DNA from 2 places in the Brevibacillus sp. 7WMA2 genome. Region 2 is predicted to be linked to the other one. Evidence: predicted binding sites of a transcription regulator. Region 2 holds the regulator's gene; the other holds the start of a gene.

Region 1 (16,741 bases), 560 kb from region 2:
GTGCCAAGCAGTTTGTTGTGCAAGAAGCGTTAGAGATTACAGTGTGAGCTGCTGGATCATATTGTTCGTGGTTAACACCCATAACGATTGTGATATCTTCGTTTGTAGCAGGTGCGGAGATAACTACTTTCTTAGCTCCACCCTCAAGGTGTTTCGCAGCATCTTCACGTTTTGTGAAACGACCAGTAGATTCAACTACGATTTCAACACCTAGCTCGCCCCATGGCAATTTAGCAGGTTCGCGCTCAGCTAGAACTTTTACTTCTTTGCCATTAACAATTAGGCTGTTTCCTTTTACTTCAACAGTAGCATTCAATTTGCCATGTACAGTGTCATATTTCAAAAGATGCGCTAATGTTACTGCATCTGTCAAGTCATTTACTGCAACAATTTCAACTGCTGGGTTGTTTAGAGCTGCACGGAATACGTTACGTCCAATTCGTCCAAAACCGTTAATTCCTACTTTTACCATGTAGATAACCTCCTAAGTTCCACTCTTAGAATAATTTTTTAGAGAATCTATATCGAACCAGTTCATAGCTTACTATGACCAGACGATTACAAAACCATGTTACGAATAAAAAGCCTTTGTTTTTAGTATGTCAAACTTTATCCAACCAATTCCATGTCTACAAATCTTTTTACCCTAGTCCTTTACTTGTCAAACGTGTGATCTGTTTATAACTCTCCACACTATTTGTTTGCAAGGCAGGCTTCACTAGAGCTGATACAAAATCAAATTCCAATGATTAGTGTATCCACACACAATTACAAAACATACCAAGGCTGCAACTGTTATTTTAGATTGTAGCAGAGGACTGACGATGCTCTTCCAAAATGGCTCGAGCCGCACCTTCATCGGTAATTAAAACAGTTTGGCATGCTTGTTTGGCAAAAGCCATGATTGCTTTTGCTTTGCTACTGCCTCCACCTAAGGATAAAACTACATCAGCTCGCTTCACGTCTTCTAGGGACAAGCCAATAGTCGGCATTTTATAGATAGTTTCTCCTGCCGCATTAAAGTAATATCCAAATGCTTCACCAACAGCCCCAAGCTCTCGTAGTACTTCAAGCTCTTCTTCTGTGTACTTACGTCGCATAGCCATGGCCATTCCATCACCAATTCCATGTATAACCACCCTAGTTTTGTGAAGCAGTTGCATAACCTCGGCAATCTGTGCTTCTCCCAATAAGGATTGAACTACATCAGGGCTTAAACGATCAGGCACATGCAATAGATGATAGGTTCCACCTGACTTTGCAGCAAGAGAAGAAGCAATCGTATTAGCCTGCATTTCTACCTTTTCCCCAAGTCCACCACGCGCTGGCACAAATTGTACATCACGAAAATGCGAGGAAGGAGTAACATGCTCAGCTACCGATACAATCGTGGACCCACCTGTAACAGCAACCACGTCACCTTCTTGAACTACTCGTTTTAATATCCGGGCTCCTACTCGTCCCAATTCCTTTTTACCCCATTCCGATACGTCCACGTCACCAGCAACCACAATTACTTTAGGAATATGTAAGATGTGTTGTAATTGTAGAGCAAGGTCGTTAAAGCCGAACAGTTCATCTGCCATAGAATCCATCTCTTTTAAAAGCTGGATTCCCTCTTCCGTACAGCTCATACCAATCGGGCTGACGTGAATTAAGCCCATATCTTTGAGGAGCTCTACTTCTGACCTGAGGATGCGCTCAGTCGTTTGTAAATTCTGTGCTAACGCCCTGCGACCGACAGGCTGCAAATGACGAATCGACTGCATAAGATCGTATCGTTTACGCAATACTTGTACGAGGTCGGGAACAAGCTTGTTTTGGATATTTAATAAAGTACGCATTCCACACTCATCCTTTTCCAGTCTCAACGGGACTCCAAACGTCCCACATCATACAAATTATGTCCCGCAGCTTTCAAAAAAATAAGCAGAATGCTTACTCTTAATGTAGCATACACTCTGCTAGCTGACAAGAAGCCAAAAGAGAAATCTTAATTTATTCACATTTACCCATTTTTTCTTGCAAATATAGGCGTAATTCCTCCTCGGTAACAACCGAGTCTACAGATACAAAAGCTTCTAGCCCGTTAATCTCAACTACAGGAATCGTAAACATGTACTTTTCCTCTAATCGCATATCTAAAGTAATGTCGACAACTTTATACGTGATCGGAAATTCCTCAGCTAATCGTCTGATATGTTCCTCAACATCATCACACAAGTGACAGCCGGGCCTACCATATAAAATCATTTCAATACGATCTGATTGTAATCCTTTGCTTTCTTCGCTAGCCATGGTAACGGGTTGGCTCCTTTATCTTCTCTTATTTTACATTCTTTTTATCATTACAAAAAGCGTTTTCGTTTAGCAGACGATGAGATCAGCATTTCCTCTCGATACTTAGCCACGGTACGCCGGGAGATTTCAATCCCTTCTTTCTCCAGCAATTCCGCTAGCTTTTGATCCGAATATGGTTTATTCCGATCTTCTTTGTCAATGAAAGCTTTAATTCGTTTCTTCACGCTTTCTGAAGATGCCGCTTCTCCACTTGCTGTGGACAGGGCCGAAGTAAAGAAGTACTTTAATTCGAAAACACCGCGGGGAGTTTGTACATATTTATTACTGGTAGCTCGACTGATTGTAGATTCATGCAATTGAACTCGCTCTGCAATATCTTTTTGCGTCATCGGTTTTAAATAATGAATCCCTTTCTCAAAAAAGTCATTCTGCAAGTCAACAATCGCCTGTGTTACACGCAACAGGGTCATTCTTCTTTGCTCTAGACTTTTTGCAAGCCACACCGCTGCATTTAGTTTTTCATGAACAAATTGCCGAGCCTCATCCTTCTCGGTTTTCTCTTTTAGCATTCGTTCATAAAAGGGATTGATAGACAATCGCGGTAACGAAGAATCGTTGACAATGACAATATACTCTCCCATTACCTTTTCAACTGTAACATCAGGCACAATGTAGCGTATATCTGCGCTGCTATAAGCCACTCCAGGTCTCGGATTCAGCGTACGAACCAAATCAGCAATCCGTTGTACATCCCCTACGCTTATATGAAGCTGTTCAGCAATTTTTCCAAAACGATTATTTGCCAGATCAACTAGATGATGCTTAATGACTTCTACGATATGTTCGTCATCCTGTCCCTCATGCTCTAGTTGTAACAGCAAGCATTCTTCTAGCGAACGCGCAGCTACACCAGCCGGGTCTAAATGCTGAATCACTCGAAGAACATCCTCTACCTCCTCCAAATCAACTCCTAACCGCTCCTTAATGTCAGTGACAGGCACTTCTAGATAACCTCGCTCATCGAGATTTCCTATAATATATTGGGCAATCTGACGTTGTACTGGCGTCAATCTTTTTACATAACCGAGTTGTTCTTCTAAATGAGAAAATAAGGTGGTTCGTGTATCACTCACATAATCTAGAGGATTGTAGGCGCTTTCATCTCTGTTGACTGAAAAATCATTATGCCCCGGATTATTCAATAATTCCTTCCAATCAAAATCCAAGCTCTTTTCCCGTTTATCTACAGGCAACGGTTCTTGGGCAACCGCAATTTCCTGAAGATCAATCACTGGATTTTCGATCGCTTGTTCCTGCAAATAATTCATCAGATCAATGGCCGAAAACTGCAATATCGTAATAGCTTGACGCAATTCAGGCGTCATCACTAACTTTAACGTCTGTTCTTGATACAAACCTAAGCCCATATTCATATTGCATTCCTCCTCCCGTCAGAAACCATCAAGCTGTCGATAGCTCCAACAACTTCTTTCCACCCTTCCTTACTCTCTTCCTCTATTATAGCGTTCATGCAATTTTCCTGCCAAGACGTATCTTGTATTGGCACACTTATCATACAGTATATCAAGATTGGCTCGGCAAAGACTCTTCTTTGTTGCTCTTTTTAATCATACAGTAAAAAAGTTGTCCTATGCTCCATTTTCGTATATAATAAACTTTGTTGTCTGAAACATATGCGCCCGTAGCTCAGTGGATAGAGCAGCGGTCTCCGGAACCGCGTGCGTAGGTTCGATTCCTATCGGGCGTACCATATTAGGTAAACCTCGAAGCCTCCGTTTATTACGGAGGTTTTTATGTGTGTAAAAATGAAGCTGCATCTAATTTTAGCTGATTCTTCAAAAATGATATCCATTACATAATTCCTTTGCTATAATATTATCAGATTATTCTAAAAGTTGGTGATATTTATGCGGAAGGTACTATTTTGTGTAGGGTGGTTAACAATGTCATGGATGTTTCTTTATGTAGTAATGCTTCTGCGATAAACACTAACCTTGTCCAAGCAACAAATGCCTTTAGATGACTAGGTATTTCTGAAAGCGCAATCATCTTGTAACTAATTACTACTAAGCAAGTGGTTCTTTCTACTCAGTTTTGCTTTCTTTATCAGCTTTCTTTGGCCTCTGTAGTGCTTGAGAATGAGATGACACTCCAGTAATCCTATGATGAAATGAAATATCTCACATGATACGAGGTTTTACAGGGCGAAATACTAAATTTCTACCTATTATTTATGATCGTTAGATACAATTTCCTATTACCCACGACTTTTGCAGATTTTGTCATCATTTGTCATACTGTGATTAACAAAAATAAAGATAAGTGGGGCTTATTTACGTATGGGTAAGTTAAATGTAAAATCGTTAGCAATTGGCATTGGAATCGGGGCTCTATTATCCTCCTCTATCGCCTATGCCGCTTCAGAAATGGCTGTCAAACCAGATATGGAAAAGCCTATTACTTTTTACTTCGATGGTGTACCTAAATCACCACCTGTTCAAACACAAGGATTTCTTTACAAAAATACAGCATATGTCCCTGTTCGTTTTGCAGCAGAAAACCTTGGCAAACCGATCGTATACGATGGGAAATCGCTCTCTGTCTACATCGGTAAACTCCCGACAAGCAAAACCTATTCTAAGTATCAAGCTGTAGAATTGGTACGCCAGAAATATGGGAAAGAGGTACCGGAGAATTTCACGATTGCCTACGATCACGATGATGAACGCGGAAATTATGTTATCCAGATTTATCAAGAGGTGGTAAATAACTTCCAGAGCGGAGATCGTTATATTAACACCTACGGCTGGTATATCGTAAACCCTAATACCGGTGATATTAAGTCTTTGTTTTAACGTAATAGCAATTATTATGTGATCTTTTCTATCTAACAAAATTTCTCGTCTTATAAAAGGAAAACACACCTGCATGCGGTGTGTTTTTTCTTTTACTCATCTATATCGTCTATTTTGTTTTTGTAAGAATATCCTTTATTTATGGCCCAAATCGAACATCCAACTATGATACCGACAATGACAACAACAGCAATAATCATGGAACTCAATTTCCATCACCCCCGTTTGTTTGGTGTACAGTCCCCCTTACATTGTACAGAACATTCAAAAACAAACCAAGGGAGTAAAGCTTCCTCTGCACAATGCATAATTATTTACGTATAATAACCCGTCTGCCTCCGTATGATCTAGTGCTGTTGTTACATAATAACCATAAAACAATTCCACGAACAAATGTTTTGTGCACAACCTGTTGATAACTTTGTGGATAAATACTAGGGAGGCCTATCAATATGGAAGAACAATTATTTCTCATTTATCAGGAATCAAATGAAGATGAATGCCTTCTAACAATCCAGCCCTATTTAACTTCAGAGGAATTAGCGGAGGCAATTAGTCGCTTAGAACATCGAGACATTACAGACTACACCATTATTAAAGGAAAAAAAATGAAGGCAAAAATGAGGGTCATGATTGACCTAACAGAAGATACTGGAAAAGATTTGAAGGAAGAAGACCCCCATAAGTCGAATGAAGAAAAGGATTTAGAGTAACGAAATTTTTAAGATGAAACTTACGTACTAGTACTAGAAAGGAGGACCGAATGTGGAAGAGCAATCACGCGAAGATCTTTATGCGCTAAATCGAAAAGCCCTAGAATATATCCTGAAATTTTTAAAAGGGGATGCTGATTCTTTTCCTCTACTTGTTGAGCTTTTTGATCAGCGCGTGCAGCGCATCGTCCTCAAAATGGTCTATTCCTATCATGATTCCCAGGACGTATGCAATGATATTTGGCTAAAAGTAGCCCAAAACCTAAATAAATTTGATCAATCCTATCCTTTCCATTCTTGGCTATACCGCTTATCCTCAAATACCTGCATCGATTTCCTTAGAAAAAAGAAGGAAATTACCATGAAGGACGACCAATTGTATCATCAAGTAAATAAACAACAAAAATCCGTTGAAACACCGGAAACCTTATTTATGAAAAAGGAATTTTACTCCCATATTCAAGAACTGTTATATCACTTGGAGGAAGTAGATCGATTAATTGTTACTCTTCGTTTTGTGGATGAGCTAAGCTATGAAGAAATTGGCGCCATTGTAGGAATGAGCAAAAATACGGTTGGTACCCGTCTATTCCGTTCCCGGAAATTTTTAAAAGAGTTGCTGAGCCATAAATCAATAGAAAGGAGTGTATACAATGCAACATCCGGATGAGTTTACTTTCATGATGTATGCAGACGGTGAATTAATCCAAGAGGAACATCAACAAGTGGCCAGCCATTTGCAAAGCTGCTCCGAGTGTCAAAAACTATACGCTACTTTTCTTGAAGAGCAGGCAGAGCTTGTAAAAGCCATTCATTTAACAACACCAACGCTTCCACCTATCCACTTGGAAAAAAACGTTTGCGATCAAATCAATCTAATTGCAACCTTTAATCAAAACCGTCACCACCTATTTGTTCATCGTCTACGCTTTGTTTTTGGAGCATCCCTTGGTTTCTTTCTTGTCATGCTCTTAGCTGGAATCAACTGGCTAAATGACTGGAATAGTGCAATTAATTCTTTATTTCAGTGGCAATCGATCTGGAGCTCTATGTTCTGGTTAAAAGAAAAAGCAACAATGATTTTACTGATGTTTAAGAATTTTTACCTCATTGGCTTTATCTCTTCTATTTTGTTTGTTCTAGCCATCCTATTATATTCTATTCGCCTGTCCAGCAAAATGAACGCGAATAACTGGAGAACTAGATAATGAGTAAGAGAATATTCTTCCTCTCTTTCTTGCTTGTTTTTTGTTTTATCTTGGCTAGTTCTGCTTATGCTATCAATCTCCATAATGGAGAGCTATATCAAGTAAAGTCTAATGAGGTACATCACGGGGATGTTATAACAAACGCCAGTAAAGTAGTGATTGATGGAACAATAGATGGGGACTTATATGCTTTTGCAGAAACGATCGATATAAAAGGGACTGTCACAGGAGATGTAATCTCATTTGCTTATCTTACAAACGTATCAGGGACAGTAGGCGGTAACATACGCTCCTATTCTCAAGCACTCACTGTCTCAGGTACTGTCCAGAAGAACATATCGGCAGGTGCTGATGAGCTTCGTGTCAATCAATCTGGGAACGTGAACGGCAGTATTTTAGGTTTTGTCAATGAAATGAACATAGAAGGACGTGTTGGGAAAGAGACAAATGGGTTCTACACTCAAGCCACGATTTCAGGTTTATTAGGGGAAGGTACATCCCTATTCCAAGTAGAATCTCTTCATCTTAAGCCTACAGCTACAATTCAAGGTGATCTAATTTATACATCATTTGAGCCTGCTCAAATTGATGCTGGAGCCAATATCAAGGGACAGCACAAGCATACTATTATTGAACCTAGACCTTCCTACGGCTCCTTTATGTTAATGATGTCTGTCTCTTCATGCTTAAGTACATTGATTTTTTGGCTACTTATCCGTTATTTCTTTGCTGGTTCTCTATACAATGTGAGCCAACACTTGCACACTCGCCATCCTTTTAAACAATTTGGGGTCGGCTTGCTTATTTTTATCATGGCTCCATTGCTTAGTATTGTGATGTTACTTACTGTTGTTGGTATTCCTGTAGGTTTCATTATTGCAATCGCATACACCCTGCTCCTTATTTTAGGGAAAGTGTATGTTGGCACTTGGTTGGGACAAAGGTTAATAAGCTTTTTTCAGTGGAAAATCTCACCTTTATTTGCTGAATTTATTGGTGTATTCCTATTAGTACTTATCATCCAAATCCCTTTATTAGGATTTTTACTCGGAATGTTGGTCAATATATATTTCTTCGGCGCGATTACAAGCTGTGTGCGTGCCAGTAACAAAAGAACCGCTCTGTAATTTTTTAGACAAGGTTTAAAATATACATTTTTTGGGTTAAATAATGGAGTAGAGTTCTGATTTTGTTTGACCTTTATTGACCAATTGTGTATGATTATTGTAAGAAAAGGGAGGAGGAACGTGAATGAATATGAATCTAATTCCAACTGTAATTGAACAAACAAATCGTGGAGAACGCGCTTACGATATCTATTCCCGTTTATTAAAAGATCGTATTATCTTTTTGGGAACACCTATTAATGATCAGGTAGCTAATAGTGTTGTAGCTCAGCTCTTATTCCTACAGGCAGAAGATCCTGACAAAGACATCAGCATCTACATAAACAGCCCTGGTGGATCAATTACAGCCGGTATGGCTATCTATGACACGATGCAATATATTAAACCAGATGTATCAACGATCTGTGTTGGATTAGCTGCATCTATGGGATCGTTCCTGCTGTGTGCCGGAGCAAAAGGAAAGCGTTATGCTTTGCCTAATAGCGAAATCATGATTCACCAACCTCTAGGTGGCGCTCAAGGTCAAGCGAGTGACATTGAAATTGCCGCAAAACGTATCATTAAAATGCGTGAACATCTAAACGGCATCTATGCTGAACGTACGGGTCAACCATACGAACGGATTGCTAAAGATACAGATCGCGACAACTTCCTGTCCGCTCAAGCTGCAAAGGAATACGGCTTGATCGACGAGGTTATCACTAGAAAATAAGGTAAGATACACATAAAGAGGGCGACCCTAGGTTGCCCTCTTTTACATATTCGTTACCATTTATCAATAGGGAATAAAGAAATTACAGTTCGTTGCCGCGTAATTCTTTATTTGTTGTATACTCTCCATCCATGGAATCAACGGTAGTCTCTTCAATCAAGCCGTTATATGCAGCCACCGTACCGCCTCCCAGCCCTTCATTGACCATACGATCTATATCCATAAAGTTCTTATCTCTACCTTCTAGACAGCAATCTGGCAATCCCTTAGCTTTATTGGACATACGCTTCCCTCCTGGCTCAGATATTCCTAATTAGGATTTCACCATAAGCAGCAGGACATACAAGCAAAAACCAGCAATATCTGCTGGTTTAGCGTTTACATTTTATTCGTCTTTATTAATGAGACCAGCCAGTGTATCGACCGCCATTTGGGCATCATCCCCACTAGCCAAGATGGTAATCTCTGTTCCCGAGCTGATCGCCAAACTCATAATTCCCATAATGCTTTTGGCATTCACCTTTTTATTGTCTTTTTCTACGTAAATTTCAGAACGGTATCGATTTGCTTCTTGAACAAAGAATGCCGCTGGGCGGGCTTGTAACCCTGTTTTAAGTTTAACCATAACCCGTTGCTGTACCATCTTGGACCTCCCCGCTTGGAATTTTCCTTTATTTGTATTATAACATGTCCCTACGTAGAAAGACTCAGTTTTTCTCGCAGGTTATCTGCAATCTCATTTATTTTACGCAAGCGATGGTTAATTCCAGACTTACTCACGACTCCACTCGGAATCATCTCGCCTAATTCCTTCAAATTAATGTCAGGGTTTTGTAAGCGAAGCTCTGCTACCTCTCGTAAGCGAATAGGTAAATTCTCAAGACCGATTTCTTTTTCGATCAGTTGAATATTCTCCATTTGTTTCGTAGCGGCATTTACCGTCTTGTTGATATTGGCAATCTCACAGTTATGCAAACGATTAACTGAATTCCGCATGTCCTTCACAATACGCACGTCTTCAAAATACAGCAAGGCCTGATGTGCACCAATTACACTTAAAAAGTCGGTTATTTTTTCGCCTTCCTTTATGTACATAACAAAACCTTTTTTGCGTTCAATACATTTGGCATTCAATTCATAGCGATTCGCTAAAACAGTCAACGCTTCACAAAAATCCTGGTACGCCGAAAAAATTTCTAAATGGTAGCTAGAAGCCTCTGGATGGTTTACAGAACCTCCTGCAAGGAATGCACCTCGAAGAAATGCGCGCACGCAACATTCATTCGCCACGAGATCAGGTGAAATGCCAGGATAAAACGTTAAATTCTTATCCATAATCCGTAAATCTTCTAGGATCTCATAAGCCCGAAGTGGTATTCGCACAATATACACGTTGTTTTTTTTCAGACGCATTTTTTTACGTACTAATAATTCGGCATGAATCTGAAAAATTTGCTTAACCAACGTATAAATTCTTCGTGCAATCGCCGCATTCTCTGTAGAGATATCCAATATAAATTTTCCTGTTCCTAATTGAATGGTTCCATTCATGCGAATCAGTGCAGCAAGTTCTGCTCGATTACAGCAAGTCGAAGCTTCAATCATTGTTAACTCTTTTTTCGTGTGTGCGGCGAATGACATGTCACATCACTTCCTTTCTTGTTGCGATATAATCTGGCGAAGGATAGCCACGATCTCCTGACTTACTCGTTTCGCATCATGTCGCAAGTATAATTCCCCATAGGTAATCATAGGTTCAGCTACAATCGTCACGCCTAGCTCCTTCAGCTTATCCATATCACATAAGACTGGATACGCGCCCTTTTCCGCGTATTTAGCCAAATAATCCTCAGGTACCTGTTCAGTGTTTACTACAATCGTATCTAAAAATTCAACCCCAACATGATCATATAATGCTTTAACATGATCATAAGCTGTAAAATTATCGGTTTCACCCGGTTGAGTCATTACATTACAAATATATACTTTTGGTGCCGTTGATTCCAATATTGTCTCAAAAACACCGTTAACTAATAAATTAGGCAGGATACTTGTATATAAGCTTCCTGGGCCCAAAATGATTGCATCTGCCTCTTTGATAGCATCTAAGGCTTCGATCAAAGGGCGAGCATCTACTGGGTCCAAAAAAACACGCTTGATTTTCTTTCCAGACAACGGGATTTGCGACTCTCCTGAGACGATGGTTCCGTCTTCTAATTCGGCTTTTAACAGGATAGATTGTGTAGACGATGGCAACACATCCCCGCGTACCGCTAAAACCCTGCTGAGTGCCTTCACGGCCGTGACAAAGTCACCCGTGATATCATTCATCGCGGCAAGCAACAGATTTCCTAAATTATGGCCTGCCAAGCCTGTACCCGTGTTGAATCGATATTGCATGAGCTGCTTCATTAGTGGTTCTGCGTCAGCAAGTGCTGTTAATACGTTACGAATATCTCCCGGAGGTAGCATATCCATCTCTTCACGAAGACGTCCTGAGCTACCTCCATCATCAGCAACTGTAACAACAGCCGTGATATGAACGGCCTCTTCCTTCAAACCGCGTAACAGGACAGACAAACCTGTCCCTCCCCCTACTACAACAACTTTCAACATTTCCTCTCTTTGTTGCATGTTCATGCCTCTCCCTAATGCCATAGGTCACCTCGATTCCCTTTGTTGAGAGTTCTTTGGTGCTAAAATCCCACTTATTCTTTATTTTATCATCTTATGTTATTTATTCTTTTCGATGTCACGATGTGTAACACGAACCTGATAATCTTTACGGAACGTTTCTCCAATGTGCTCTGCAATAGCCACAGACCGATGCTTTCCACCCGTGCATCCGATACCAACTACAAGCTGACTTTTGCCTTCGCGTTGATAATGAGGGATGGTAAAATTCAAGAAATCAATCAACCGAGTTAGGAATTCTTGCGTATCAGTCCACTTCATGACGTAATTAGCTACCTCGCTATCACAGCCTGTTTTTGGACGTAAATCATCTACATAATGCGGATTTGGTAAAAAACGTACATCAAAAACTAAATCTGCATCAATTGGAATTCCATATTTAAAACCAAATGACTGAACATTAAGGGTCCATTCAGAGCTTTGCTGAGAATACTGGTTTATGATTTTATCACGAAGCTGCATAGGCTTCATTTGACTTGTATCAATGATCTGATTGGCTCTTCCTTTTAAATCCTGAAGCAGTCTTCGCTCTGCCATAATCCCCTCTAAAGGCGTACCTGTCGGGGAAAGAGGATGCCGTCTTCTCGTTTCCTTATAGCGACGAACTAAATTCTGATCGTTCGCATCCAGGAATAGAATTTGAAAGTGAATTCCTTCTCTTTCTGATAATCCATCAATAGCATCAAAAAGACTGTCAAAGAATTCACGGCCACGTAAATCAATTACAAGAGCAACCCGTTCGATCCCGCGTCCCGATTGGATAATAAGCTCCGCAAATTTAGGAATAAGGATTGGTGGCAAATTATCTACACAGAAAAAACCTAGATCCTCTAGACTTTGCACAGCTGTGGTTTTCCCCGCTCCTGACATGCCTGTAATAATGAGTAAGTTTACCGCTTTCTGTTTACTATCTTCACCCATTTTCTCGCCTCCATCCTCCTCTAAGGATACCATATGACACAGCTCCCAGTAAGAGTTTCCTTATTATTCTTGCAAAAAGTTCCAAATATTTCCGCCCAAAAAAAAGACGTGGTCTATCCGCAGACCACGCAAATCAAGGTTATATAGAAAAAGGGGGCAATTCACATTCATTAAAGTAACTGTCTTTATTGTACCCGCCTAATATTTCAGGAGTGTTACAAGCGTTTTACGATATTGTAACATCTTGTTCTTTTAGTCGCTCTTCTAGCTCTTCTACGTAGATTTGAGCGTTTTGTGCGGCAATGGAACCATCTCCAGTAGCCGTTACAACTTGACGCAGCAATTTATCACGTACGTCACCAGCAGCAAAGACTCCTTCTACCTTTGTACGCATTAATTCATCAGTTGGAATGTAGCCACTCTCATTCGTGACACCCAAACTCTTAACAGCTTCAGTCAATGGGTCCATTCCTACATAAATAAATACGCCATTTGTTGGGTACTCGGTTTGCTCACCGGTTTTCACGTTTTCCAATAAAACACCTGTTACTACATTATCACCGCGAATTTCTTTCACAACAGTGTCCCAGATAACATGGATTTTATCATTTTCGAAAGCTCGCTTCTGGATAATTTTTTGAGCACGGAATTCATCGCGACGATGTACGATTGTTACTTTTGTTGCAAAACGAGTTAGGAAGATAGCCTCCTCAACAGCCGAGTCTCCTCCACCCACTACAACAAGCTCCTTGTTTCGGAAAAATGCTCCATCACAAACAGCACAATAAGAAACTCCTCGACCGGACAATTCCTTTTCACCCGGTGCACCCAGTAGACGATGCTCTGCTCCTGTAGCCACGATAATAGATTTAGCTTTGTATTCCTTATCTCCTACTACCACGGTTTTGTATGGATTACCATCACGGATTTCTTTGATGTCACCATATTGATATTCTGCTCCGAACTTCTGCGCATGCTCAAACATTTTATTAGACAAATCAGGTCCTAAAATGCTAGTGAACCCTGGAAAGTTCTCGATATCCTCCGTATTTGCCATTTGTCCACCTGGAATACCGCGCTCCAGCATTAAAGTAGACATATTCGCTCGAGATGTATAGACAGCTGCCGTCATTCCGGCTGGTCCCGCCCCTGCAATAATTACGTCGTAGATTTTTTGATCGCTCATAAAGTAACTCCTCCTTGGTGGGAATTAGCCTCTTTTCTATCATCAATATATAACCAATTTCTTAGTACATGGTAACGTTATAAGATAACAGATTATACTTATTATAAAATAAGAATTCTTTTTAATCAATATAAGACAAAGCCCGTAAACATTTTGTCAAAGTTGACTTCGAAACACCGTATTGTTCAGCAATGCTATTTTGCGAAATTTTATGAGTACCTTTCGATCTTTCATATAAATAGTCTAACGCAGCCGCCCATGCTTCCAGCTTACGAACTTGAATTTGTTCTTTTTGACTAATGTAATACTTCCACTGGCGAATCATCCACTCACGCTTCTCATGATTGGCTGGCGAGGACATTTGCTCAGTAATAATAAACTCCACTTCATCCGTAATGGATTGTTTATCTGTCGATGTACTCAAATCTAAAGACGATTCTTCAGATTGGTCTCTTTGATGTAGTGTGGTGATATTTTCTTCTGACCATTCATTAGAAGCAGACGTGACCTCCTTCAGTGTAGGTCCCCCACTATTTTCAGGTTCCATTCTTGTTTGTAGCTCTTCAAGAGCTGCTAGCGCTATTTCTTTTAGTTCTTCATTATTTGTGATGTCTATATAATACTCTAATGTGGAAATTGCTTCGGAATCACCGATCATAGCTAAAGTGCGGATAACCGTCTCTTTGGATTCTTCTTTGCCATGTTGCAAAGCCCATAGCATAGAAGCCCTTACCATTGGATTATATTTAAAATCCTGTGCGGTAATAGGAGCTTGGTTCATTTCTATTTCTCTTTGCGGATGATGATAGTGATAAGGAATATTTTCCTTAGGCATTCCATGCAAGGCGCTTTTTGCTTTCTCTAGATAGTATTGGGCAATGCCTGCGTCAGGATCCATCTGTTGCACTTTTTTCCACCATTTCATTGCCAGATGGTAGCGTTCTGATAAATATGCCGAGGTAGCCGCATAGTGGTAGGTAGACACGTCATGTAGTACAGGCTGTCTCAAAATTTTTTGATAGAGCCTACAGGCATCATCATGCTGACCTAAAACCCCCATTGTTGTGGCCAGTTTGTACATATGGTCGTAATGAAAAGGCTGGATTTTTTTCAGACGAGTGATAATGGGAACTAGTTCAGCCCATTTATTGTGATGGGAAAGCAATACCGCCATATTGCAAATGGCATGCAGATTACCCGGATCTTTTTCCAAAGCTAGTTCAATTGTATCCATAGCCTTATTAAAATCACCAATATAATAATAAGCTAGAGCTAAGTTATTCCATGCGGGCATAAAATCAGGATACTCTTTAACTAAGCTGTTTAAACAATCAACAGCCTGCATAAATTTCCCTTCTTCTAGCTTTTTACGAGCCTTTTCATGCTGTATGACTACTGTCTCGTCTTCTTGTGGTTCAAGTGGATTGCGCGGCGGTAAATCAAGTTCAAAGTAAATATAATGGAGTAACTCTTGAGCTTCCTCCGCATAAATTCCATCAGCTTCACAAGTTAGATACTTAACAGCCATATCAGCCGCCATTTCAAAATCATCCATATTCGCGTAATTATTTGCTAGGAAAAAATAGACATCAACCAGGGACGAATCAATTTTTTCTATAATGGAATATAGGATGTCGTTTGAATCTTCAAATTTACCCATTTCTGCTAGCACACTAGCTTTATTGCAATAATGTACTGCATTTGCGGGTTCAATTTCTAACGCTCGTTCAAAGCATTGTAAGGCCTTAGCGAAATTATTTCGTTGAAGAGAACGCATTCCCCAGTTGGCAAAAAAATTGGCGTCCTGCTGAAAGCTAGTAATTACGCCACGTCTCTCTTGCTCATTTTTGTTCATAATTCCTCCTTGTTATCCAGGAGCTCAGAGTAGCTATTCATAATCTCAACATATCGTATCAAATCGTAGCCCGTGTCTCAACCTGGAAAACACTTAAAGCATCATTTTATTAGAATGTTTTATTCTATCAATCTCTATGTTTGATATCTAAAAAACCCAACGATTGCAGAGCCTGCTATCAGCGCAAATAGCCTTGTATACATCAACAAACACCACCTGCATAGCAAGTGGTGTCATACGGTTCAATTATAAAAATGGAGCGGACGACGGGTCTCGAACCCGCGACCTTCGCCTTGGCAAGGCGACGCTCTACCAATTGAGCTACGTCCGCGAATAAATGGTGCGGGTGGAGGGACTTGAACCCCCACGGTCGCCCGCCAGAACCTAAATCTGGTGCGTCTGCCAATTCCGCCACACCCGCGTGGCAATGGTGAGCCATGAAGGACTCGAACCTTCGACCCTCTGATTAAAAGTCAGATGCTCTACCAACTGAGCTAATGGCTCCCATTAAAATGGTGGCTCGGGACGGAATCGAACCGCCGACACGAGGATTTTCAGTCCTCTGCTCTACCGACTGAGCTACCGAGCCATATCAAGTTTTAGTAAAAACATGGCGGAGCTGACGGGACTCGAACCCGCGACCTCCGGTGTGACAGACCGGCGTGAACTCCAACTTCACCACAGCTCCATGTTTATAAATTTGTTCTCTGAAAACTAGATAATGAAAGTCAGCATAAAGGCAATGTGGATAAGTCCTCGACCGATTAGTATTCGTCAGCTCCATGCATTACTGCACTTCCACACCGAACCTATCAACCTCATCGTCTATAAGGGGTCTTACTAGCTTGCGCTATGGGAAGTCTCATCTTGAAGGGGGCTTCACGCTTAGATGCTTTCAGCGCTTATCCCGTCCGCACATAGCTACCCAGCTGTGCCACTGGCGTGACAACTGGTGCACCAGAGGTGCGTCCATCCCGGTCCTCTCGTACTAAGGACAGCTCTCCTCAAACTTCCTACGCCCGCGACAGATAGGGACCGAACTGTCTCACGACGTTCTGAACCCAGCTCGCGTACCGCTTTAATGGGCGAACAGCCCAACCCTTGGGACCTACTTCAGCCCCAGGATGCGATGAGCCGACATCGAGGTG
Region 2 (16,741 bases):
ACCCATTGAAGCCTTACAGAACGTGTAAGGCATACTGGTATGTAAAAAGAATTGGGGGCAAGTGAACTGATGTTGGAATAGACAGCAAAGGAGAGTCGAAATGAAAAAGATACTCATCTTTTCCGCCTCCATTGGCAACGGTCATAACCAGGCTGCTCGTGCGATTCAGGAAGAGTTAAGCGAACTTGGTTATGCTTCTATGGTAATTGACACCCTTGAATATATAAGTCCAACCTTCCATAAAATCTTATTGGAAAGCTATACGAATATATTAAAGCTCTCTCCAAGTGTTTGGGGTAAAATTTATCATAATACAGAGAAAACCAGACTTTTTGATATGAACGTTTTTGTTAATAAGCTACTAGCAAATAATTTAAAACGATTGATTAACAGTGTAGAACCGGATGCTTTTATTGCTACGCATCCATTTGCTAGCTGTATGCTCTCTGTATTAAAGGGACGCAATCAATGGACGGAACCAATTTATACAATTATAACGGATTATACAATTCATCCATCCTGGGTAAATCATCATATTGACCATTATTTTATTGCTAGTGAACAGCTTTTTTACTTAGTTGATCTTTATCATGAAAATCGGCAAAAATTTAAACCAATGGGTATTCCGATTATGCGCAAATTTAGAGAAGAGGTTCATAAACAGGAGCTTCGTGCTAAATTTGAAATTAAGCCAGACCAAAAGGTGTTAATATTGTCCGGTGGTGGATTGGGTTTAGGCCCCATGGATAAAGTATTGCAAGGTCTCGATGCCTTACATATTCCTTTAAAAATTTTCGTCTTAACAGGTCTAAATGAAAAATTATATAGAAGTGTTACAAACCGTTCGTATTCTCATGATGTAGAGGCATTACAATATGTAGATAATTTTCATGAGTATTTAGAAGTAGCCGATGCGATTGTGACAAAATCAGGTGGTCTAACAACTGCTGAGGTATTAAGCAAACGTGTCCCGATGGTTATATTTAATCCATTGCCAGGTCAAGAGGAACGAAATAGTCACTTTTTGTTAAACAATGGCTGTGCTGTCCACGCTACAGAGAGTCGAGATTTGATATACTCAATTGAGCAAGTGCTTTTAGATGAACAAAAGTCTAAAGCAATGCGACAACATGCAGAGATGATTGCACGTCCGTTTGCCGCTTATGACATTGCTGCATTTATTAAGCAAGATATGCAGTAGATGAGTGAGTTCTATGAAAATCGGTCTAACAACACGATATTGAGGTGGTAGAGTGAGCATACAGCATGCCGTTATTTTTGATATGGATGGTACTTTATTACAGACAGAGTCTATGGCTATTCCAGGTTTTAGACGCACCTTTCAAGATTTACGAGATCGCCAGCTATGGGATGGTGAACTTCCTGATGATCGTGCAATTACTAATACTCTGGGCATGGTTCTAGATGAAATATGGGATGTACTGCTACCGGAAGCAGATGAAAAGACAAGAGAACTGGCTACGGAGTTATTAGCTAAGCATGAAGAGAAATTATTGGATGAAGGTGTTGTTTCCCTGTATCCGGGAGTGGTAGAACAACTAACAGCACTGCACGAGAAGGGAATTGCGCTTTTTGTAGCATCTAATGCCATGGACGGTTATGTCGAAGCAATATGTGAGCACTTTAACATCACGCATCTTTTTACTGATCTATACTCAGCCGGACGTTTCCAAACCGAGTCAAAAGTAGATCTAGTAGCCCTTCTTCTAAAAACATACGATATTAAGCAGGCAGTCATGGTAGGAGATCGTAAGTCAGATGTTGAGGCAGGTAAAAAAAATCATTTATGGACAATAGGCTGTGATTTTGGATTTGCTGATTCTGGTGAGTTGAAAAACGCAGATGTAGTCATTCAAGGCTATGCGGAATTACTTCAACAAGTACCATTTTATCAATCTAAATAAACAGGTAAAAGTGAACCACCTTTTTGAAGGTGGTTTTTTTGATTGATGCAGGTTGAAATAGACCTTTTTTGACCAAAATAAAGGAGTAAGGGAAATAAGGGTTGAAAGTAAATAAAAAAGTAATTATAATAAAAGTCAAAGATAGTCAAAGTCAAATTGACTAACTAAAAAATCAATTTTAACGCCCTTAGTTTCACTCATATTCTTAGGCAAGGAGGCGACACTTTGCGAAATATATCGGACATCATTGAGCGGCATTTAAAGAACATACTGCAGGAGAGTCCGAATGGAGCTATTGAAATTCAGCGGAGTGATATTGCCGAAAAGTTTCAATGTGTACCGTCCCAAATTAATTACGTCATTAACACTCGTTTCTCTATTGAAAAAGGATATATTGTTGAAAGTAAACGTGGCGGTGGAGGCTTTATCCGGATTCGAAAGGCACAAATTTTGTGTAAGGATACATTACAGGAGCTTTTGACGGAAGAAATGATTGGGGATAGTATAACTCAATCATACGGTTACTCTATCATTGATCGATTGGTGGAAGAAAGATGGATTAGTTTACGAGAAGCCACCTTAATGAAGGTAGCCACCTCAAGACAGGTGCTGATGGTTAATACATCTTTACGAGATCAGCTAAGAGCTAGTATCTTAAAGCATATGATTACATCGATTCTCATAACATAGAAGTTACACCTTTGCAAAAAATAGAATTAACCCTAAAAGTCTGGTTGTACCGATTGACTTGTAAGGAGGTTCTTATTATGAATTGTGAAGAGTGCGGCAAACGTCCCGCAACCTTACATCTTACCAAAATCGTAAATGGTGAAAAGTCTGAGACGCACATTTGCGAGCAATGTGCCAAGGAAAAAGGCGAATATTTCTCAGGCTTTGGTAATTTTGGTCTAAATAATTTATTGGCTGGTCTATTAAATTTTGACCCAATGAACAAAGGTGTCAGCAATCAACAGATGAACCAAAATACAGTTTCTCCGCTTACGCGTTGCGAAACTTGCGGATTAACCTATACACAATTTAGCAAGAGTGGTCGTTTTGGTTGCAGTGATTGTTATAACCATTTTGGAGCTAAACTTGACCCGCTTTTTAGAAGAATTCATGGAAATACCCAGCATATGGGAAAAGTACCTGAACGTACAGGTAGCCAATTAAAGATAAAAAAGGATTTACAGCAACTAAAAACTGCTCTTCAACAGCATATTGCTACAGAGGAGTTTGAAAAGGCAGCGGAAATTAGAGACCGTATTCGTGCATTGGAACAAAAGATTGAACAATCCAAGTGAATAAATGGTGGAGGTGAACATCAAGTATGTCCCTACAGCGTTTTACCCAGCACCCATGGAGTAATTGGATGAAAGGCGAGGGTCCTGATTCTGATATTGTTATTAGTACGCGGTTGCGAATCGCTAGGAACCTACGTCAGCATCCTTTTCCACTCTTAGCTACTGACTCACAAGCAGAAGAGGTCGTACGTAAAGTAAAAGAAGTAATCGATTCGTCTTCTATGAAGAAGAAAGGCGCCTTCGAACTGTTGTCCATGGAGGACATGAAGCCTCTCGAAAAGAGAGTGCTGGTAGAAAAACATCTTATCAGCCCCAATTTGGCAGAGGAATCCAGAAAAGGTGCCGTCATTTTAAGTGAGGACGAATCCATCAGTGTATTGGTCAATGAAGAAGATCATCTACGTATTCAGGTTTTCTTGCCAGGTTTTCAATTACGGGAAGCCTGGGAAAAAGGAAGCAAGATGGATGATATCTTCGAAAAACAAGTCAATTATGCTTTTGATGAAAAACGAGGCTATTTAACTAGTTGTCCTACAAACGTAGGTACTGGTATACGTGCTTCTGTCATGTTACATTTACCGGCACTTGTGATGACCCAGCAGATTAATCGAATTTTGCAGGCAATTACTCAGGTAGGCTTGGTTGTTCGCGGTTTGTATGGGGAAGGAAGCGAAGCTGTTGGCAACCTCTTTCAACTTTCCAATCAAGTGACACTCGGTATGTCGGAAGCAGATATTATTTCAAATCTATACAGCGTCGCAAGCCAAATTATTGAACAAGAGCGAGAAGCGCGACAGTATTTGCAAGAGCATAGTCGCATATCTATTGAGGATAAGATTTTTCGTTCTTATGGGATTTTGACTCATGCCAGAACGGTCGAATCAAAAGAAGCGGCTCAGCGCTTATCTGATGTACGCTTGGGAATAGATTTGGGTTATTTACAAGCATGCAGCCCATTTGTTGTAAATGAACTGTTAGTTAGCACACAACCCGGTTTTTTACAATATGATGCGGGACAGAAATTAACAGCAGAACAACGAGATGAGCGCAGAGCTTATGTCATTCGAGAACGACTAAAATGCAATTCATAAGAGAAGAGTAATGGAGGTGCTTATACTATGATGTTTGGACGATTTACAGAGCGTGCACAAAAAGTATTAGCTTTAGCATTGGAAGAGGCAGTTCGTTTAGGTCACAAAGATATTGGAACCGAACATGTTCTTTTAGGTCTGATCCGAGAGGGAGAAGGAATTGCGGCAAAAGCACTTCAAGCACTCGGTCTCGGACTTGATAAAATTCAAAATGAAGTGGAATCTTTAATCGGTCGTGCTCCTGAACAACCGGCAAACACGACGAATTATACACCAAACTACACCCCACGAGCTAAGAAAGTAATTGAGCTGTCCATGGACGAAGCTCGCAAGCTTGGTCATACGTACGTGGGAACCGAACATATTTTGTTAGGTCTAATTCGCGAGGGAGAGGGAATTGCTGCGCGAATTATGAACAACTTAGGCATTAGCCTAAATAAAGCACGTCAACAGGTATTGCAATTATTGGGCAGCTCAGAAATGATGTCATCTCATCAGCCTTCTGGAAGCAACGCATCGGCAAATACTCCTACTTTAGATGGATTAGCACGGGACTTGACGGCTATTGCTAAAGAAGGTTCACTTGATCCGGTGATCGGTCGTCAGAAGGAAATTGAACGTGTGATTCAGGTATTGAGCAGACGGACAAAGAATAACCCCGTATTAATTGGTGAACCGGGTGTTGGTAAGACAGCGATAGCTGAGGGTCTAGCCCAAAAAATTGTTAATAATGAGATTCCAGAAACATTGCGTGATAAACGTGTCATGACCTTAGATATGGGTACAGTGGTAGCCGGCACCAAATATCGTGGAGAATTCGAGGATCGTCTGAAAAAAATTATGGATGAAATTCGCCAAGCAGGAAATATAATTTTGTTCATTGACGAGTTGCATACATTAATTGGAGCAGGTGGGGCTGAGGGAGCAATTGATGCATCCAATATTCTTAAACCAGCACTTGCTCGCGGCGAGCTACAATGTGTCGGTGCTACCACGCTGGATGAGTATCGTAAATACATTGAGAAGGATGCCGCGCTCGAACGCCGCTTCCAACCCATTCAAGTAGATGAACCGACTCCTGAAGATGCGATTAAAATCTTAAGCGGTTTACGTGATCGTTATGAAGCTCATCATCGTGTAAAAATTACAGATGAAGCTATTAATCAGGCGGTAAAAATGTCAGATCGTTATATAACGGATCGCTTTTTGCCAGATAAAGCTATTGATTTAATTGACGAGGCAGCTTCCAAGGTTCGCCTGCAATCCTTTACCGTACCACCTAACCTAAAAGAGCTAGAAGCACGATTAGAAGAGGTTCGCAAAGAAAAGGACGCAGCCGTACAATCTCAGGAATTTGAAGAAGCTGCAGCGTTAAGAGATAAGGAACAAAAACTACGCGAGGAGCTCGATTCCACGAAGAAGGATTGGAAAGAGAGACAAGGAAAACTAAACATGGAGGTTACTCAGGAGGATATCGCTCATGTGGTAGCTAACTGGACTGGTATTCCTGTTTTAAAATTGAAGGAAGAAGAAACAGAACGTCTATTAAAAATGGAAGATATTCTACACGACCGAGTTATTGGACAGGACGAGGCTGTTAAATCAGTTGCCCGTGCAGTACGTCGCGCTCGTGCTGGCTTAAAAGATCCAAAGCGTCCAATTGGTTCGTTTATCTTCTTAGGCCCTACAGGGGTAGGTAAAACAGAATTAGCTCGTGCTGTGGCTGAAACATTATTCGGTGATGAAGATGCCATGATCCGTGTAGACATGTCCGAGTACATGGAGAAGCACACCACGGCCCGTCTAGTCGGTGCGCCTCCAGGATATGTGGGTTATGATGAAGGCGGTCAATTGACAGAAAAGGTTCGCCGTAAACCATACTCAGTTATTTTGCTAGATGAAATTGAAAAGGCACATCCAGATGTCTTTAATATTTTATTACAAGTGCTTGATGATGGAAGATTAACAGATTCTAAAGGACGGACAGTTGATTTCCGCAATACGGTAGTCATCATGACATCCAATGTGGGTGCAAGCATGATTAGGAAAAATAGCTCCCTTGGCTTTACTACAAATGATTCTGAAAAGAAATATCAAGATATGAAAGATAAAGTCATGGATGAATTGAAACGTAGCTTCCGTCCAGAGTTCCTGAACCGTATCGACGAAATTATTGTGTTCCACTCTCTAGAACAGGAGCATATTGAAAAAATCGTTACCTTGATGACCGAGGACTTGCGCAAACGCCTAGTCGAACAGGAGATTGATTTCAAACTAAGCGAAGAGGCTAAGAAAATTCTCGCTAAAGAGGGCTTTGATCCCGCCTATGGTGCACGACCTCTACGTCGGGCAATTCAACGAAATATTGAAGACCGCTTATCTGAGGAATTGCTCAAGGGAACGATCACAAAAGGAGATACCGTTCAAATTGATGCGGAAGACGGCAAATTAACGGTAAAACGCTTGGAACAAGTAAAAGTAACAAAATAAACAAATCCTGAAGCAAAACATGGTATAATTTCAGGAGAAAGCAGTACGTATCCCCGAAGATGATTCGGGGATATTTTTTATACATCTAGCATACATGTAAGGTGATATAAAAATGCTGTCCATTAGCAGGATTTAACAGTAGTTGCACGAACAACAAGTAGAATGAATTTATAGATACGGGAGTATGTTATATGTCAAAAGTAAAAACAAAGTTTGTGTGTCAGGAATGCGGGTACGAAAGTCCTAAATGGCTGGGCAAATGCCCAGGCTGTAATAATTGGAATACAATGGTTGAGGAATTAGAGCGTAAACAAGCCGGTGGTAGAGATCGTGGTATGTCCACTAAACAAAAGGCACAGCCCATCACAGAGGTCATAAGTGAGGAGGAACCACGGTTAGATACCACCTTAGGTGAATTAAACCGTGTCTTAGGTGGCGGTTTAGTTTTGGGATCGTTGGTGCTTGTTGGGGGAGATCCGGGGATCGGAAAGTCTACCTTACTTCTCCAAACTTCCTTTGCTCTTGCCCATCAGAATAATAAAGTGTTGTATATCTCCGGTGAGGAGTCTGTTAAACAAATTAAAATGCGAGCTGATCGGCTTGGTGTACAAACATCAAATCTGCTAGTAGTGACGGAGACTGATTTGGAGCAGGTGGAGGAGCAGATCACGTTTGTCGACCCTGATGTGGTCATTATTGACTCAATCCAAACCATTTTTCATCCTGCTGTCACATCCGCAGCAGGGAGTGTAGCTCAAGTCCGAGAGTGTACCAGCCATCTGATGCGAATAGCAAAAAGTAAAGGTATCGCTATCTTTATTGTCGGACATGTTACAAAAGAAGGAGCAATCGCTGGACCGCGTATGCTTGAGCATATGGTTGATGCTGTTCTTTACTTTGAAGGAGATCGACATAATACCTTCCGTATTTTACGAGCGGTTAAAAATCGATTTGGTTCTACAAATGAAATGGGTATTTTTGAAATGAAAGAAAAAGGGCTAGCTGAAGTAGAAAACCCATCTGAGCTATTCTTAGCGGAACGACCAATTGGAGTTGCTGGATCAACGGTAGTAGCAAGTATGGAAGGAACTCGCCCCGTGCTTGTTGAACTACAGGCATTAGTTTCCCCAACCAGCTTTGCTACTCCTCGTCGCATGGCAACAGGGGTAGACCATCAGCGAATCGCTATGATTATGGCAGTTTTGGAGAAACGAGTAGGCTTAATGCTACAAAATCAAGATGCCTATGTAAACGTAGCAGGTGGGGTTCGGTTAGATGAGCCTGCTATTGACTTAGCGATTGCGGTAAGCATTGCTAGTAGTTTTCGAGATCATTCAACGAACCCATATGATGTAGTGATTGGAGAAATAGGTTTAACAGGCGAAGTCCGCGGTGTTTCACGAATTGAGCAACGTATACGCGAAGCGGAAAAACTGGGCTTTAAGCGGGTCATTATTCCAGAGAGAAGCATACGAGGACTAGATAAGCCTGCTGGGATTGAGGTAATTGGTGTGAAAAATGTGGAGGAAGCTTTGCAATATGCATTAAGGGGGTAGCTATATTTGATGTTGGATGCTTTGCGTTTTGTCGCTCCAGGCACGCCTTTTCGTGAGGGTCTGGAAAACGTTCTACATGCCAAAACAGGCGCTTTAATTGTTGTGGGATGTAGTCCACAGATGAAAAACATCATTGACGGTGGTTTTTTTATTGACTGTGAGTTTACTCCAGCCCATTTATATGAATTGGCCAAAATGGATGGAGCTATTATTGTCAGCGAGGACGCTAAGCGGATTTTATATGCCAACACACAGCTATTGCCCAGTGGGGCTGTTGTTTCGAATGAAACGGGAACAAGGCATCGTACAGCCGATCGTACAGCGCGATTAACGAACCATTTGGTTATTGCCATTTCGCAAAGGCGCAATGTCATTACGTTATACCAAGGAACTCAGCGCTATGTTATTAAAGATATTAGCGTTATTTTGGCGAAAACGAATCAAGCACTGCAAACTTTGGAAAGATATAAGATGGTATTAGAGCAGGGGCTTACGAATCTAAGTGCGTTAGAATTTGAACAATTAGTCACTGTTCATGAAATTGTATCGGTTATGCAACGGATTGAGATGGTTATCCGTATAAAGTTAGAGATGAAAAAATATATCCTGGAATTAGGTACGGAGGGTCGATTAATTACTCTACAGCTAGAAGAGCTTGTGTTCAATGTGGAGCAAGAGGCAGAGTTACTCATTTTAGACTATGCAAAAGATGATAAGGTGGATACTAAGCAAGTCTTAAACGAAATGAGTAAGCTAAGTCCAGAGGAATTAATGGATCCAAGTGTCTTTCTTCGACTATTGGGGTATATAAATATGAATAAGCTGTCGGACGAGATAGTAATGACACGTGGATATCGATTGCTTAGCAAAATATCTAGACTTCCTTCCACTGTGATTTGCAATCTCATTTGCCACTTTGGTAATCTACACTTCATTATGATGGCTACTATCGAGGAATTGGACGACGTAGAAGGAATTGGTGAGATTAGAGCGCGTGCCATTAAGGACGGATTGAAAAGAATCCAGGAACAAGTGTTCATTGACAGGCACATTTAGTTCTATTAGTATGAAGGAATTATGCTACGGTTTTCTTTTTAAAGTCAACAGGTATAAATTACCCCCTTTTTCTACTCTTACCAATTATGATTAGCCGTAGGGATAGAATATCGCGGGATGATAATTAACGGAGGTAGACTATGATTGTGAAAGCATTGCCGAACATGCTCACTCTAGGCAACCTATTTTTAGGTATAGTAGCAATGATATTGGCATTTAACGATTATGTTGATTTCGCAGCCATTACAGTAATCGTCGGTATGCTGTTGGACGGTTTGGATGGGCGTGTAGCACGTATGTTAAATGCACAAAGTGAATTTGGAAAAGAATTGGACTCATTATCGGACGTTATATCTTTTGGGGTCGCACCGGCCTTTATCATGTATGTAGTTGCATTGCAGGAAATCAGTGTAGTAGGTATTATCATCACGGCTCTTTTCCCCATTTGTGGAGCTTGTCGTTTAGCACGCTTTAATGTACAAGCGGGTGTTCCTGGTTACTTTATCGGCTTGCCTATTACGGCTGCTGGTGGTGTACTAGCTACACTGGCATTATTTCATGAAGTATTTCCAACAACCATCTTGGCACTTGGGATGCTGATGCTTGCTTACCTTATGGTATCTCGCGTTAAATACCCGAACTTCAAAAAAGTAGGGATTCCGAAGTCAGCATATTGGATTGCTCCCATCATCATCGTTGGTGTGATTGTTATTGCGATTATGTTCCCGAATCAAATTTCCAAACTGGTATTTGTGCCACTCGCACTATATGCTTTGTATGGGATAAAAAAAAACGTTGAATATTTTATTCGCAAGGTAAGAAAAAGAGAATCGCAAGAAGAGAAAAAGCATTATCTATAACTTGATAGGATCAAACAACAACCCCCCGTTTAACGCAAACGGGGGGTTGCAACTTTCTTGCCGGTTCATCCGTAGTATAGAGAGAACAGAACAATTGGATGCTAGGAGAGATTAAAAACTCCTAACGTATTGAGTCGATCTGTTTCAACTTCGAGTACTTTGGATAAGGAAATATCAGTGACGTTGCAAAGGGCAGCCAAGTAAAACAAGTTTTTTCCAATTTCAGCGGTTAGGATATCCCGGCAGTGCTCACAAAGCTGTCCCGAAAAATGCGTGTCTAGATGAGGTTGGTTATCGTGTAAGGAACTTGCTGGATCAAAAGCTTGCTTTAAGGCAGTAATCTCCACGCATCCACAATCAGTTACTGCTTTCGTCAAGGCCCGGTTTGTTCGAGCGCCGGACTCCTGCAGCTTAGACATGACATCTAAAATACTCCGATGTCTAATCAGTAGGTTGGAAACTTGTTCTTGAAAATCCTTGATTTCACTAGACAATAGTATTCACCTCTGTTCTCTGATGAGGGGGAGTCAGAAAATTCTATTCACTTGATTATGGTTTATTATAGAAACTCCATAATCCATCTGTCAAACCTTAGAATTTTTGCTGGCTTTTTCAAATTTATGTTTTTTTGATTGACGTATATGTTTAAGCTGTGTTAAAATTTCCGGCTATTTGACACTATAAAAAATATTTTGTTATAGTGAGGGGAAAGAGATATGAGACAAACCATTCAAATCATTTGCAGGAGACTAGGTTTTTTTGTTAGATCTTCTGTCTATATTAATAAGAGGAGGTGAGCCTATGTTAAAACGAATCTGTAAGTTTTTCTTTGTTATCATTGGTGGAGGACTGGGGTATCAGTTTGGGCCTGCATTTTTCTCATTTTTGAATGATTTGCTCAATTTTGGAGAAGTTCCACGTCCAGCATACATTGGGGCTTTACTAGGGGTGATTTTGTTTTACCTATTGGCAAATACGTTGGTGGATTATTTGGTGAATGCAATCCGCTGGGGTGAAGAAAGGCTATTGACACTCCCTATTACTGATGTCATGTTTGGAGCCTTGGGTTTGATTATCGGACTTATCGTTGCCTTTTTATTATTCCTACCGATCAATAGTATACCTGTCCCAGTTCTCGGTGATTTCTTACCACTTCTTGTTTCCGGTTTGCTTGGTTACTTAGGCTTTCAGGTGGGATTTCGTAAAAGAGACGAAATTATGGCGGTATTTTCTATAGGTCGCAAGGAGAAAAGCAAAAAGGAAAGCGGAGGCATTGGTGCCAACGTTGAGCATAAAGTTCTGGATACTAGCGTCATTATCGACGGTCGCATTGCTGATATCTGTCGCACCGGCTTTATCGAGGGAGCGCTTGTTATCCCAGGGTTCGTACTTGAAGAATTACAACATATTGCTGATTCGTCTGATGCACTAAAAAGAAACCGTGGTCGCAGAGGTTTGGACATTCTAAACAAAATTCAAAAAGAATTAAAAGTTAATGTTCAAATTTATGAAGGAGATTTTGAAGAGATTGCGGAAGTGGATAGTAAATTAATTAAGCTAGCAAAGGTCCTTAATGGTAAAGTGGTTACCAATGACTTCAACTTAAATAAGGTCTGTGAATTGCAAGGTGTTCCAGTTCTTAATATCAATGATTTGGCCAATGCGGTTAAACCTGTGGTCCTGCCGGGTGAAGAATTACATGTGCAGGTAATTAAAGACGGAAAAGAGTACGGTCAAGGTGTAGCTTATCTTGATGACGGTACTATGATCGTAGTAGAAGGCGGCCGTGATTATATTGGGTTAGAGATTGATGTGCTGGTAACCAGCGTGCTACAGACATCGGCAGGCCGCATGATCTTCGCGAAGCCAAAGATGCTGGAGAAGGCATTGTAGCGCATTGATAACATAATGGAGAGGGTACGTGTGGAAACAAGCGTGGTGATTGTTGCCGCTGGAAAAGGGAAACGAATGAAAGTTGGTAAGAATAAGATATGGTTGCATTTACAGCATAAGCCGATTTTTCAGCATACGGTTGAAGCTTTCATTCAACATCCGGGAATTTCCGAGGTGGTTCTGGTGATAAATGAACAAGATTACGAGGATATGGATCGATGGCGAAAGAGCATGCCATATTCAGTGATCTTGGCTATAGGTGGTGCAGAGCGTCAAGATAGTGTGCGAAATGGACTTGAAGCTCTATCAAAGAGCTGTACGCATGTATTAATCCATGATGCAGCAAGACCTTTTATCACAGCTGAGCAAATTTCTGGAATCATAACCAAATTAAAAGATCATCAGGCAGTTGTTGTAGCGGTTCCTGTAAAGGATACGATTAAAATCGTAGGTCCAGATGGAATCGTGCAAGCAACCCCGGCACGCGAGAGCTTGTGGGCGGTTCAGACCCCACAAGCTTTTCCACTTTCACTCGTAAAAGAAGCGCACCAGTTTGCACTTGAACAGGGAAAAGCAGGAACAGATGATGCGATGCTCGTAGAAATGCTTGGATACCCAGTTACAATTGTTGATGGTAGCTATGAAAACATCAAGGTGACAACTCCTGATGATCTCTGGTTTGGGGAAGAGATTATGAAGAGGCGTTTGGAAGAGAGGAAGAGGAGAAAATGAGGATCGGACAAGGTTTCGATGTACATCAACTAGTTGAAGGCAGGCCCTGCATCATTGGCGGTGTAACGATTCCATATGAAAAAGGTTTATTAGGACACTCAGATGCAGATGTACTATTACATACGGTTTCTGATGCACTTCTTGGCGCGATTGGAGAGGGAGACATTGGACGGCATTTCCCTGATACTGATCCAGCTTTTAAGGATGCCGATAGTTTAGAGCTACTCATCCATGTATGGAATTTGGTAAAAGAGCGAGGATATCAATTAGGAAATGTTGATGCTACGATCATCGCACAAGCGCCTAAAATGGCACCATATATTCCGCAGATGCGTGAAGTAATTGCTAAAGCGCTTGATGCGGATACTGCTCAGGTGAATATTAAAGCAACTACAACTGAAAAATTAGGCTTTACTGGACGTGGCGAGGGTATCGCTGCACAGGCTGTATGTTTGCTTGTCAATGCGTAAGTCTAGTAGTATCATAAGTTTGGAAGAGATGGGATAAGGATGGTGTCATCATGACAAAGGAAGTTCGTTTGCGCTATGCTCCGAGTCCAACCGGTCATTTGCATATTGGCGGTGCTCGTACAGCGCTATTTAATTATTTGTATGCACGTCGTTTAGGCGGAAAATTTATTGTGCGCATCGAGGATACAGATCAAGTGCGCAATGTGGAAAATGCCGCAGAGAAACAAATGGAAAACTTGAAGTGGCTCGGTGTCGAGTGGGATGAGGGCGATGACATTGGTGGCCCATATGGCCCATATCGTTGCATGGACCGCTTGGATATTTATAAAGGATATGTTGAACAATTATTAAAAGAGGGTAAAGCATATTACTGTTATGCAACAAAGGAAGAGCTCGATGCAGAACGCGAAGAGCAGCTTGCACGTAATGAAACCCCTCGTATTTTAGAAAAGCACCGCCATACAACACCAGAACAAAAAGCTGCCTATGAAAAAGAAGGACGAGTTCCTTCTGTTCATTTCATTATGCCAGAAAATCGTTCTTATACAGTAAACGATCTTGTTCGTGGTGAAGTAACCTTTGATTCAAATGAAATGGGCGGAGATTTCGTTATCTGTCGTCCAGATGGCATCCCAACCTATAACTTTGCGGTTGTAATCGATGACCATCTCATGAAAATCAGTCATGTTGTTCGAGGAGAAGAGCATCTATCCAACACCCCTCGTCAATTGATGATCTATGAAGCATTCGGTTGGGAAGCACCTCAATTTGCTCACTTAGCCCTTATTTTAAATCAAGAGGGTAAAAAGATGAGTAAACGCGATGAAAGCATTATTCAGTTCATTGAACAATATCGCGATATGGGCTACTTGCCAGAAGCTATTGTGAATTTCCTTGTGTTATTAGGATGGTCTCCAGGTGGGGAACAAGAGATCTTCTCATTAAAAGAGTTGAGCGAGCGATTTAGCTTCGATCGAGTTAGCAAATCCCCGGCTGTATTTGACAGCACCAAAATGAATTGGATGAATAATCATTATCTCAAAGCTAAATCAGTGGATGAGATCGTGGACATGTGTATTCCTCATCTTCAAGAAGCGGGCTTCTTAGAAGAATTGACTACTGAACGTAGAGAATGGGCAAAACAAATCGTAGCGCTATATCAAGAGCAGATGTCTTATTGCGCACAGATTGTACCTCTTTCCGCTCTCTTTTTCTTGGAAGAAGTAGTGTATGAAGAGGATGCCAAGGCAGTATTAAAAGAACCTCAAGTAAAAGAAGTACTTGTGAGCTTTAAGGAGCACATTGAATCTGCAGATGAATATAGTGTAGAAACAATTAATGCTTCTTTAAAGGCAGTCCAAAAAGCAACTGGATATAAGGGAAAAGCACTATTTATGCCAGTACGTGTTTCCATTACAGGTCAGGCGCACGGACGTGATCTTGGCCAATCCATTTACTTAATTGGCCGCGAAAAAGTATTGGCACGTCTACAGCAAGTGATTTCTAGTCTATAATAAAAACAACATAGATTTTGCATGCGTTGAACAGGAGAAGTACAAGAAAGAGGATTCAATAGAGAGAACGGGATAGGTGGAAGCCGTTTGTAGACTCTTCTTGGAAATGCACCTGGGAGCAACCAATTGAACACAATGTCTATTGCAAGTAGATTGGTCGGGGGACCCGCCGATAAAGGGTATTGAGCGAGATGGACTCTAGTCTTCTTTGGGGTAGAGTTTGATTCATCTAAGCAGAGTGGAACCACGGTAAAAACACCGTCTCTGCGTCTATATAGGCGTAAGAGGCGGTGTTTTTTGCATTCATCTGAGAAAAGCAACATCCTGCCCTGCTGAAGCCTTGTCAAAACGTAAAGCCTGCTTCGTTTACGATGAAACGTTAAGAAACCGGTGGTCAGGCAAAAGAATAGGGGGAGTCCCATGTTTGCTAGGATGAAGGAAGACATACAGATCGTGTTTGAGCGTGACCCTGCTGCACGGAGTACGTGGGAAGTGGTGCTAACTTATGCAGGGCTTCATGCCATTTGGGGACACCGAGTGGCGAATAGCTTATGGAAAAGAGGATGGAAAACCTCAGCTCGTTTCGTTTCTCAAATCACGCGCTTTTTTACAGGAATCGAGATACATCCAGGAGCAACGATTGGTCGGAGAATGTTTATTGACCATGGAGCGGGTGTTGTAATTGGGGAAACTTGTGAGATTGGCGATGATGTAACCATATATCAAGGGGTTACCCTTGGAGGTACAGGGAAAGAAAAAGGAAAGCGTCATCCGACGGTAGGAAACAATGTTATTATTGCCTCCGGAGCAAAGGTGCTCGGTTCATTTAAAATTGGAGATTACTCTAAAATTGGAGCGGGCTCTGTCGTCCTCCAGCCTGTACCTTCCCACTCAACAGTAGTTGGGATTCCGGGCCGTATTAAGGTGCAAAATGGTCAAAAGGTAGAATGTGATTTGGACCATGTTAATTTACCAGACCCGATATTAGAAATGATTCGGGATATGCAAAAGGAAATTGCTCAATTAAAGGTGGAGCTTGATCAAGTTAAAAAGGAGAAATCAAATAATGAGCATACGCTTATATAACACGATGTCACGCGAAAAAGAGACCTTTGTCCCGTTAGAGGAAGGCAAAGTGAAAATGTATGTTTGCGGCCCAACCGTTTATAATTATATTCATATAGGAAATGCGCGTCCTGCCATCGTATTTGATACATTGCGCCGCTATTTGGCATACAAAGGCTATGAGGTTACATTTGTACAAAATATCACCGATGTAGATGACAAACTCATTCGCAAAGCAAATGAAGAGCAGACAACAGTGGCCGAATTGGCTGACCGCTATACGGTAGCATATAATCAGGATCTACAGGGAGTAAATGTCCTGCCACCTGATATTCAACCGCGAGTTATGAATACGATTCCAGAAATTATTTCCTTTATTGAAGGGTTAATTGAAAAAGGGTTTGCCTACGAGAGTGAGGGCGATGTCTATTTCCGCACTAATCGCTTTAACGAGTATGGCAAACTATCTCATCAGCCCCTAGATGATTTGCAAGCAGGGGCACGCATTGAAGTAAATGAAAAGAAAGAGAACCCGCTTGACTTTGCCTTGTGGAAAGCGGCTAAGCCTCAAGAAATTTCTTGGGAGAGCCCTTGGGGAGCGGGTCGTCCTGGCTGGCATATTGAGTGCTCTGCGATGGCCCTTCGCTTCTTAGGAGAGTCCATTGATATTCATGCAGGTGGAACAGATCTTACTTTCCCTCACCATGAAAATGAAATTGCACAGTCAGAGTGCTTTACAGGCAAACCGTTCGCTCGATACTGGATGCATAACGCAATGCTTAATA

The links. Region 2 encodes CtsR, which represses protease genes until heat stress. Its sites were predicted from a motif close to ATGGTCAATAAAGGTCAAACA; they were not measured.
Region 1: a site for CtsR is predicted at 8,289-8,309, ahead of clpP (ATP-dependent Clp endopeptidase proteolytic subunit ClpP). Genes of this name have one in related genera too.

The regions. Positions count from the first base shown of each region.
Region 1 covers NZ_CP048799.1:3,374,055-3,390,795, forward strand. Annotated here, with positions in the region: gene gap (type I glyceraldehyde-3-phosphate dehydrogenase) at 1-472, opposite strand, end outside; gene GOP56_RS14085 (sugar-binding transcriptional regulator) at 801-1,844, opposite strand; gene GOP56_RS14090 (glutaredoxin family protein) at 1,999-2,298, opposite strand; gene rpoN (RNA polymerase factor sigma-54) at 2,349-3,734, opposite strand; tRNA gene GOP56_RS14100 (tRNA-Arg) at 3,998-4,072, shown strand; gene GOP56_RS14105 (stalk domain-containing protein) at 4,662-5,177, shown strand; gene ytzI (YtzI protein) at 5,270-5,377, opposite strand; gene GOP56_RS14115 (hypothetical protein) at 5,630-5,890, shown strand; gene GOP56_RS14120 (RNA polymerase sigma factor) at 5,943-6,560, shown strand; gene GOP56_RS14125 (anti-sigma factor family protein) at 6,544-7,098, shown strand; gene GOP56_RS14130 (DUF8173 domain-containing protein) at 7,098-8,225, shown strand; gene clpP (ATP-dependent Clp endopeptidase proteolytic subunit ClpP) at 8,356-8,937, shown strand; gene GOP56_RS14140 (hypothetical protein) at 9,020-9,220, opposite strand; gene GOP56_RS14145 (HPr family phosphocarrier protein) at 9,323-9,580, opposite strand; gene whiA (DNA-binding protein WhiA) at 9,631-10,578, opposite strand; gene yvcK (gluconeogenesis factor YvcK family protein) at 10,585-11,577, opposite strand; gene rapZ (RNase adapter RapZ) at 11,671-12,585, opposite strand; gene trxB (thioredoxin-disulfide reductase) at 12,779-13,738, opposite strand; gene GOP56_RS14170 (HEAT repeat domain-containing protein) at 13,860-15,593, opposite strand; tRNA gene GOP56_RS14175 (tRNA-Gly) at 15,849-15,924, opposite strand; tRNA gene GOP56_RS14180 (tRNA-Leu) at 15,932-16,014, opposite strand; tRNA gene GOP56_RS14185 (tRNA-Lys) at 16,022-16,097, opposite strand; tRNA gene GOP56_RS14190 (tRNA-Phe) at 16,107-16,182, opposite strand; tRNA gene GOP56_RS14195 (tRNA-Asp) at 16,205-16,281, opposite strand; rRNA gene GOP56_RS14200 (23S ribosomal RNA) at 16,338-16,741, opposite strand, start outside.
Region 2 covers NZ_CP048799.1:3,933,177-3,949,917, forward strand. Annotated here, with positions in the region: gene GOP56_RS16625 (MGDG synthase family glycosyltransferase) at 101-1,201, shown strand; gene GOP56_RS16630 (HAD family hydrolase) at 1,254-1,925, shown strand; gene GOP56_RS16635 (CtsR family transcriptional regulator) at 2,151-2,615, shown strand; gene GOP56_RS16640 (protein-arginine kinase activator protein McsA) at 2,693-3,229, shown strand; gene GOP56_RS16645 (protein-arginine kinase McsB) at 3,256-4,320, shown strand; gene GOP56_RS16650 (ATP-dependent Clp protease ATP-binding subunit) at 4,348-6,810, shown strand; gene radA (DNA repair protein RadA) at 7,002-8,366, shown strand; gene disA (DNA integrity scanning diadenylate cyclase DisA) at 8,376-9,422, shown strand; gene pssA (CDP-diacylglycerol--serine O-phosphatidyltransferase) at 9,563-10,282, shown strand; gene GOP56_RS16670 (nucleoside triphosphate pyrophosphohydrolase family protein) at 10,384-10,776, opposite strand; gene GOP56_RS16675 (PIN/TRAM domain-containing protein) at 11,084-12,175, shown strand; gene ispD (2-C-methyl-D-erythritol 4-phosphate cytidylyltransferase) at 12,206-12,907, shown strand; gene ispF (2-C-methyl-D-erythritol 2,4-cyclodiphosphate synthase) at 12,904-13,377, shown strand; gene gltX (glutamate--tRNA ligase) at 13,428-14,891, shown strand; T-box leader at 14,909-15,160, shown strand; gene cysE (serine O-acetyltransferase) at 15,312-15,977, shown strand; gene cysS (cysteine--tRNA ligase) at 15,958-16,741, shown strand, end outside.